Regions from separate parts of the Paenibacillus tundrae genome, predicted to be linked through region 2. Evidence: predicted binding sites of a transcription regulator. Region 2 holds the regulator's gene; the other holds the start of a gene.

Region 1 (4,219 bases), 1.0 Mb from region 2:
AACTTCTTTGCCGTTCACTTTGAAGAAGCCATCATGTACTTCAACATCGCCATCGAAGCGACCTTGAGTTGTATCATATTTAAGCAAATGAGCCAGCATTTTAGCATCAGTCAAGTCGTTGATTGCTACAACTTCAATGCCCTCTACATTTTGAATACGACGGAATGCCAAACGACCAATACGTCCAAAACCGTTAATACCTACTTTAATCATGAGTAAGTTCCTCCCAAGTTTTGATTGATTTTTTTATGAAGCTATATATTCAAGACAGACCGTGAAGTCCGTCAAGACAACAAATTTGAAATGTTCTAGAAAATAAATTCTTATTCCAGTTCGGCTACGATGACTTTGGCAGCAGCCTCATCAATAATCAATATATCTTCCTGACCGAATCTAAGCACGGAGTGAATGGCAGCTGCTTTGCTCTTGCCACCCGCAATCCCGATCACTACATCGGTTCGTTCGATATCTTGAAGTCGCATACCGAGTGTAAGCATGGTATGAACCACGTTACCCTGATCATTAAAGTAATAACCGAATGATTCCGATACGGCTCCTTGCTCTTGAAGCTCTTCCACGATCTCTGTCGCAAGTTTACGTCGCCGTGCCATCTCCACGGCATCACCGATTCCGTGAATAACGATGCGCGATTGTCTAATCAGCTGCAGAATCTCCTGGACACCCGGATCTTGAACAAGGGATTCATAGGCATGGTCACTAAGCAAATCCGGTACATGCAGGAGTTTGTATTGTGCTCCTACCCGTTTTGCCATCGTGGATGCGATCGTATTGGCCTGAATTTCGAGGCTCTCTCCTAGTCCACCGCGTGCAGGGACGAACCAGACACCCTTGAGTGGTGTTGGCGGATTAAGCTGCTCTGCAACTTCAGCCGTTGTTGAACCGCCAGTTACGGCAACAACGTCGTTATCATTCATAATATTGCCGAGAGCCTTTGCTCCGGCCTTGCCCAGTTCCCGTTTGGCAAATGGAGATACGTCCGAATCGCCAGGAACAACGACTACCTTTTGCAGACCGTAGGCTTGCTTGATGCGCTCTTCCAGTTCGGATAATCCGAACAGCTCTTTGGCGACAGGCTCTAACTGCTGCAGCAAATCATGACCTGCCTCGCTGATCTTCATTCCTGTACTGTCAATTTCGATAAGTCCCTGAGCCTTTAATAGATCGGTCTCAGCCCTCAGAACCCGCTCGGTCATCTGCATGGAATTAGCTAACGTTCTTCGTCCAATCACATCCGATAACATGATCTGGTGTAGAATCGTATACCTCTTCTTCAAGACATCCATGAGATCAGGCAGAAGCTGCTTTTGCACTTCTAAAATCTTTCGCATGCTTTCCACTCCCGCAAGCTTCTCGTTCCAAGCTCTCTTTCATGGCCTCAAAATGTCCCGGGTTAACTTTTTAAGTCCCACGTCTATTCTACCTAAAACTGACGCGACATGCAAGTGTTTCAAACGCCCCATTTCATAACGTTCCTCTAAGCTTGTACGCGCTTATTTTCACAATCTTGAGCTTCTCGTAGGTGCTGAATCTGTTTCACACTATATATAGAAGAAAGTCTACATTCTTATCTACATATGGCTCCTTCTCCACCTTGCTCAACATGTGCAAAACCTCTTATAGCATGTACTTAAATGCATTCTTTATCCACTTATCTTCATCATGATCATTTTCGTTACATTCCAAACTACGAGGCTGATCATTTGCTTGCATTTCGACCACGCTTAAGATATAATCATTAATGCTGTCACATATTTGAAGCTCATTGATGTGCAAGCATCCGTGCTACGAAAGAGTAGCCAACAATTCATGTGCGCCCGTGGTCCAATGGATATGACGTAGGCCTCCGAAGCCTGAGATCCAAGTTCGATTCTTGGCGGGCGCGCCATTCTTATTTCGTAGTACATAACCCTTTTAACCAATGAAACCGGAAAGGTTTCTTTTTTTTCAAAGTTAGTTTGACTTTCTTTGACTTTTTGTTTGGAATTGTTTATGATGTGGGTAATACGGTAACAGTTTAAATATAAACACCAATTTAACATTTACATTTCCGAGGAGGTTTTTCACGTGAGTTATATTCCAATGGTCGTTGAACAGAGCAACCGCGGTGAGCGGGCCTATGACATCTATTCCAGATTGCTGAAGGATCGTATCATCTTCCTTGGCAGCGACGTGAATGACGTTGTGGCGAATGCCATTATGGCACAGATGTTATTTTTGGCTGCAGAAGATCCAGAGAAAGACATTCACTTATACATCAACAGCCCAGGCGGATCCATCACAGCCGGTATGGCCATTTACGATACAATGCAATTCATCAAACCGGATGTATCTACCATCTGTGTAGGTATGGCAGCTTCTATGGGCGCTTTCTTGCTCAATGCAGGCGCTAAAGGTAAACGTTTTGCATTGCCTAACAGTGAGATCATGATTCACCAACCACTTGGTGGAGCACAAGGTCAAGCTACAGACATCGAAATCCGTGCTCGTCGCATTCTGAAAATGCGTGACACATTGAACCGCATCATCTCCGAGCGCACAGGTCAACCACTGGAGCGTATCGAGAAAGATACAGATCGTGACTACTTCATGAGTGCTGCTGAAGCTGCCGATTACGGTATCATTGATAAAGTTATCGAAAGAGTAGGTTCACAAGGCGTATAATTGCAGAACTCACCTATAAAGTCATGAGTTGAAGTCTTCTTGGCTTCTAATTATGAACTAGTAAAATCCCACCATTCTATGAATGGTGGGATTTTTTTGTGGTTTTATGATGATCGCAATTGCAACTGCGTGTCGTTTAAACTTCTGTTCTATACGTGATAAATCCGAAATTATTGAACATATAATAACGATCCTATTCTTACTTTTCAGCTGTTACTCCACTGAATGGCGCTGCACCTTTAGGAAGCACTTCTTTGTACGTGAATGGGAACTCTGGGAATCCTTCAGCATATGCCGTGTACTCATACAGTTGGAAGAACACGACAATACCGGTTGGCGTAACGTAGAAGTCCTGATCTTTGTTCAGACCAGTATATCCGTCCAGATAACCACCACGTGCTTTAAGCTGTGTACCTACTTTTTTGCCAAGAGATTCACGCATGGATGTATTGTTCTGTAACACATCATTCAGCGTCAGTTCCTTGCCGGATTCTAGATCAAATGTGTGTCCTGAACGGGTCGTCATGCCATGAGCTCCCGCGTAGTCCTCATAGCGTTGTGTAATGAGTCCCAGCACGCCATTTTCGTTATATGTCACAACGTATGTGCTCTCAAAAGCATATGGGCGATCCGCAGTAGCAGCCCCATTCTCAGAAACCTGCTTCTTGAAGCCTGCTACAAATGCATCAGTCTCATCCTTCAGCACCTTGTTGATTGCCGCTTCAGCTTTGTCATTGCCAAGTCCACTTACTTGTGGATATTGAATATCCACCTCAGCATTTTTCACATTCGCTTTCACTGTAGCTGCTTTTACCGTTACATTGTTCTGCTTCACCTTGCTAAGTGTTAACGTCTTCGCTTGCCCATTCCAGCTTCCCTGAACACCCAGGTAATCTCTCATCGCTGAGAAAGGAATGTATAACCGCCCTTGAATCAGCTTCGCCTCAACGCCCGGATAGTAGTTATTCACTCTAAGCATTGGTGATCCATCAGCTAGACTAATTCTCATCTTATTGTTAGCCGCGGTCAGCGTATACTCTTTGTTCTTCGCATCATAGGTTAGTGTTCCACCTGCAACATCTTTGACCGCAGTTAGAGATACCCATGTAGATCCACCCTGCAGAAGTCCTTTTTGAGTCATCGTTTTACCTGCCGATTTCAGTGTTACTTCCGTCGGAGACGTTACTTTAGTTGAGACCGAAGCCGCTTGAACCGAACTTTCTTGCCACCCTGCTCCACTACCTACAATAATTCCAGCTGCCAGCAACGCACTTGTCCATTTCTTCCATGATGTCATATATAAAAACTCCTCTCTAAATTCGCACTAAGGGTTCATTGCGTATGTATGTTGAACGAAAATGTCTCATACGCTCACCTCTTTATTATAATTAACCCATTTGAGGAAAGGTTTACAGCTCCAGTTACAATCTTGACGATTAACTTGAAATAAATTGCACCGAAAATGACCGTTTTGTCACGAACATATATACAAAAAAGATACCAAATGAACGATAAACAGCGTTCAACCCATCCGATA
Region 2 (4,219 bases):
GCAATACCTTCGCCTTCACGAATGAGGCCGAGCAAAATGTGCTCAGTACCGATGTTATTATGACCGAGACGGACAGCTTCTTCCTGCGCTAATGCGAGTACCTTTTGGGCACGTTCCGTAAATCTTCCAAACATCATATCTCCTGCACCTCCATGGTTTTGGATAAAACGGGCTAGAGCTACTGAACCCAGCTCTCCACCGTATTCTTTATAACACGTTGTCTGCAGCCATGCTGCGAATAAAATCATTAAGCATTTCACATCAATTTTGTAGATTCGTTGCAATGACCTGATGTAAATCTGCCTTATTATATAAAAGCTGCAATTGCAGCGTGAAACCTCATTTATAATTCTGAAGCTACCTTACTTTGTGGGGTTGATCGTATCCCGAATGAGCTGAGCACGGTAGATATCTCGTTCATCTGTACGCATATCTTCCCCGAACGTTTTCTGCAAAAAGCCTGGCTGAGTCATGACGTTCAGCTCGTTCATTACCGGTATAGTGAGTCCTTCCAACAGACCTAAATCTACACCAAGACGAACATCCGAGAGACGCTGTGCAGCTTCCTTTGAGTCCACAATGGCAGCGTGAGACAGTATGCCATAAGAACGCATAACCCTGTCCGTAATACGCAGTCTTGAGTCTGTAATCAGTCGCTCTCTAGCCGTACGTTCGTGTCCAATCATCTGTAAAACAACACTATGCAGATTTTCAATAACTTCTTGCTCGGTCTGTCCTAGAGTGATCTGGTTCGAGATCTGGAACAGGTTACCCATCGCTTCGCTACCTTCGCCGTAAATCCCTCGGACAGTAAGCCCTACCTGGGAAACCGCCGTTAGAATACGTCCAATCTGTTGTGTCATGACCAGAGCCGGCAAATGCATCATTACGGATGCCCTTACACCTGTACCGACATTGGTAGGACAGCTGGTCAGGTATCCTCTACGATCATCAAAAGCATAATCCACATGCGCTTCAAAAGCATCATCTATCGCAGAAGCTTTCTCCCAGGCTTCTTTCACTTGGAACCCCGGATAGAGGCATTGGATCCGAAGATGATCCTCCTCATTAATCATGATACTGACGGATTCATCCTCACTAAGGATGACAGCGCCGTTCTTGGATTCATTCGCAAGACTGGGACTAATCAGATGTTTCTCCACCAACACACGTTTATCAAGTTCATCAATATCGATTAGATCCAGCGTGTGGAAATTCCCAAAAGCATGAACATCGTCGTATTGAAGTACTTCGCTCAGCTTATTCAGCACTTCCTCCGATTGCTCATTGGATGCAAGCATCGGAAATGGATAATGCTGCAGGTTGCGTGCGATCCGGACACGGCTGCTAATAACGATTTCTGAATCAGCCGCATCACTGCGCATCCAATCGCTGAGCGCCTTCTCTGTAAAAGGCAGATTAGGCATTACGCATCCCTCCTACTCATGACAAACTTTACTCCTGAGCTATTTCTTTTTCAAGTTCTCTGATCTGGTCACGAATCTGAGCAGCTTCTTCGAATTCTTCTTGCGTGATACTCTCTTGAAGAGTACGTTTCAAATCTGCAATTTGACGTTTGACCTTAATACGACCACCAGCCCTTGCAGGTACTTTACCTACGTGGGAGGTGCTGCCATGTACCCTTTTGAACAGCGGGTCTAGACGGCTATCAAAATATTTATAACATGAGCTACAGCCGAATCGGCCGATTTTGCTAAATTGGGAATACGTCATGCCACATTCTTCACATCGAAGGGATTGAGCAGGTGGTGTTCCTGCGGATCCACCCTTACCAGATGGGTCGAAATCGAGCAGACCGGACAACAAGTTATGAATGGAAAATCCACCTGCTGTTCCGGGAATCATTTCCCCTTTTTCACGAGCACACGACTCGCAGATATGAAATTCCGTCTTCTCTCCGTTCACGATCTTCGTAAAATGAAGTGTAGCCGGACGATTATTGCATTCTTGGCAAAGCATTGATGTACCTCCTTTGATCCCGATAGTTTCATTTACCGAGCAAAGATATTAACATCGCCTTCAACATTCTGGCACGAATTTGATCCCGGTAAGGAAGTTTGACCAAAATAATTTCTCTCGATACAGCCGCCCGCATCAACCCCGCCTCTCGTTTGCTCAAGAAACGTGCTTCCTCAAGTTGGTAGATTAGACCTTCGGCAGCAGTCTGCCCGATCTCATCTCCAATACTATGATGCAAATGGTTATGCAGTGCTGAGTGAGCAGGTAGTTCAATCCGTTGAATACGTACATAACCACCGCCACCGCGTTTGCTTTCCACCAGATAACCCTTCTCAAGGGTAAACCGGGTGCTGATGACGTAATTAATCTGAGAAGGCACGCATGAGAATTGGTCTGCCAGATCATTACGCTGAATTTCAACCATTCCTTCGGGACTTTCATGCAGAATACTCTTCAGATATTGTTCGATAATATCAGAGATATTACGCATCCACTCATCCTCCACTGTCTGAAACGTTAAGTCAATAAGGACCCACACGCCCCTACAGAGTGCACCTTCTCATCCCATTTAACCATTCCGTGAAACACCGAATCTGGATTCCACAAGTGTTACCGGGAGAGTAAAGGCCGCTCGAAGGTCCTTTAATACTGCTTGTTCCACATAGAAAAGTGTAGTCGCACTCTACTCAGCGGATGGCATAAGAAAGTCAAACGAAATGATGATCTCAGTTGACTTTGACTTTCTTTGACTTTATATACATTATAGCATATTTTGTGAGTTTGCCAAGTGGGGTCACTATTCATTTTTTACGATTTTACACGAAATATTCTTTGGACACAAAAAAACCTCTCCAAAAGAGCTGGAGAAGTCCATTTGTCTTACCCTTACGCCTTCATGCTATACCGGGTGATTATAGGAACCATCAGTGCTGCAATTAAACGAATCCTTATAATTTCTTGTTCAATCTAATCCTTTAGAAGAAATCAAGTAAATACGTTTCCCGTACAGGAATTGCATTCTCCAAAGCACTAATTGCCTCAGTAGGCCCATTAATTCTGCCTATCTCTGCCATCTCAGCAGGTCTTCGGTACCCCATCAGCACAGCAGTAAGAGATTGAATATCCATTTGTACTGTCTGATCCTCAGAAACAGGTTCGGAAGCCTTCCAGATTGAAGCCGTTCCATTCATGGCAACATTTAATTGCCACACGCCTTCGTTCCAAGGTGCATGAGCATCCTTAACCTGAAGAGCAATCTGTACTGGGGAATCCTGACTGGCAAACGGATATTGAGAAATAAATTGCTCCACACTCACAATGCGAGCCATAAAATAAGGAATGATCTCTTGCTGAATTCGTGGATTATCCAATTGAAAAGCAAGGGTGTCACTTGCTGGCGCTTGTAATGTAACTTCTTCAATCATGGAATCATGGTTGGCTATAAAGGTCCATAGGGCTTGTCTCGCTTCTTCATTCAGATGAATGATCTCATCGATCGTGAATTTACGCTCCTTGACCTCGTATAATATATATCCCTGGGCTTGCCCGGCTTCATCATAATATACGGCCTTCTGACTGGTTCCCTCCGTAAGCACCGAGTCTTTCCACCACGCATCGTCACGGACCAACATTCCGTTATAGCGCTCCGCATAAGCATTATATACACTTTTTAAAACATCCAGATCTGGATTGCCTCTGCGCAACGTTCCGGGTGTTTGTTTTTTGGCAGGCAAATGCGAGGTAGGCACTTTATATTTTTTGTACTCAATGTATGTTTCCCATCCATACTTCCGATAAAAAGCAAACGCGAACGGATGCAGGAACGAAATGCTCTGTTTGTTGCGATTCATTTCTTCCAATGTGTGTTTGAGAAGACCGGCTACCCAGCCCTTTCGTCTGTACTCTGGCCAAGTGGCTACACCTGCAATACCACCCATGTCGAATGACCGACCATGAATATACGTTTGAAAAGGAATAAGGTGGAGCTTGGCACCTAGGCTGCCATCATCATAAACTCCCCATACATTATGTTTATCAAACTGATTCTGGCGCTTCTCCCTTTGCTCCTCTTTCATTACAAATTGAAATGCATATTCAGAAAGAGCCATGCATTCTTCGAAAGCGTCTGCTGTTAATTTACGAAATTCCATCTCATTCTGCACCCCGTTCTCTAGAAAATGATGAAATCATCCCAGTGTGGTCTGATCTGTGATGTATGTCTTCTCTATGAGTGTGTCAG

Evidence for each region. The regulator CtsR, encoded in region 2, represses protease genes until heat stress. The targets are predictions, from matches to a motif close to ATGGTCAATAAAGGTCAAACA.
Region 1: clpP (ATP-dependent Clp endopeptidase proteolytic subunit ClpP) is a predicted target of CtsR. The motif match lies at 1,974-1,994, and genes of this name have one in related genera.

The regions. Positions count from the first base shown of each region.
Region 1 covers NZ_CP145605.1:189,203-193,421, reverse strand. Annotated here, with positions in the region: gene gap (type I glyceraldehyde-3-phosphate dehydrogenase) at 1-213, opposite strand, end outside; gene V6W81_RS00920 (sugar-binding transcriptional regulator) at 324-1,349, opposite strand; tRNA gene V6W81_RS00915 (tRNA-Arg) at 1,832-1,906, shown strand; gene clpP (ATP-dependent Clp endopeptidase proteolytic subunit ClpP) at 2,086-2,682, shown strand; gene V6W81_RS00905 (PdaC/SigV domain-containing protein) at 2,882-3,979, opposite strand.
Region 2 covers NZ_CP145605.1:5,714,915-5,719,133, forward strand. Annotated here, with positions in the region: gene V6W81_RS25795 (ATP-dependent Clp protease ATP-binding subunit) at 1-137, opposite strand, end outside; gene V6W81_RS25800 (protein arginine kinase) at 363-1,427, opposite strand; gene V6W81_RS25805 (UvrB/UvrC motif-containing protein) at 1,456-1,980, opposite strand; gene V6W81_RS25810 (CtsR family transcriptional regulator) at 2,009-2,470, opposite strand; gene V6W81_RS25815 (GNAT family N-acetyltransferase) at 2,955-4,130, opposite strand.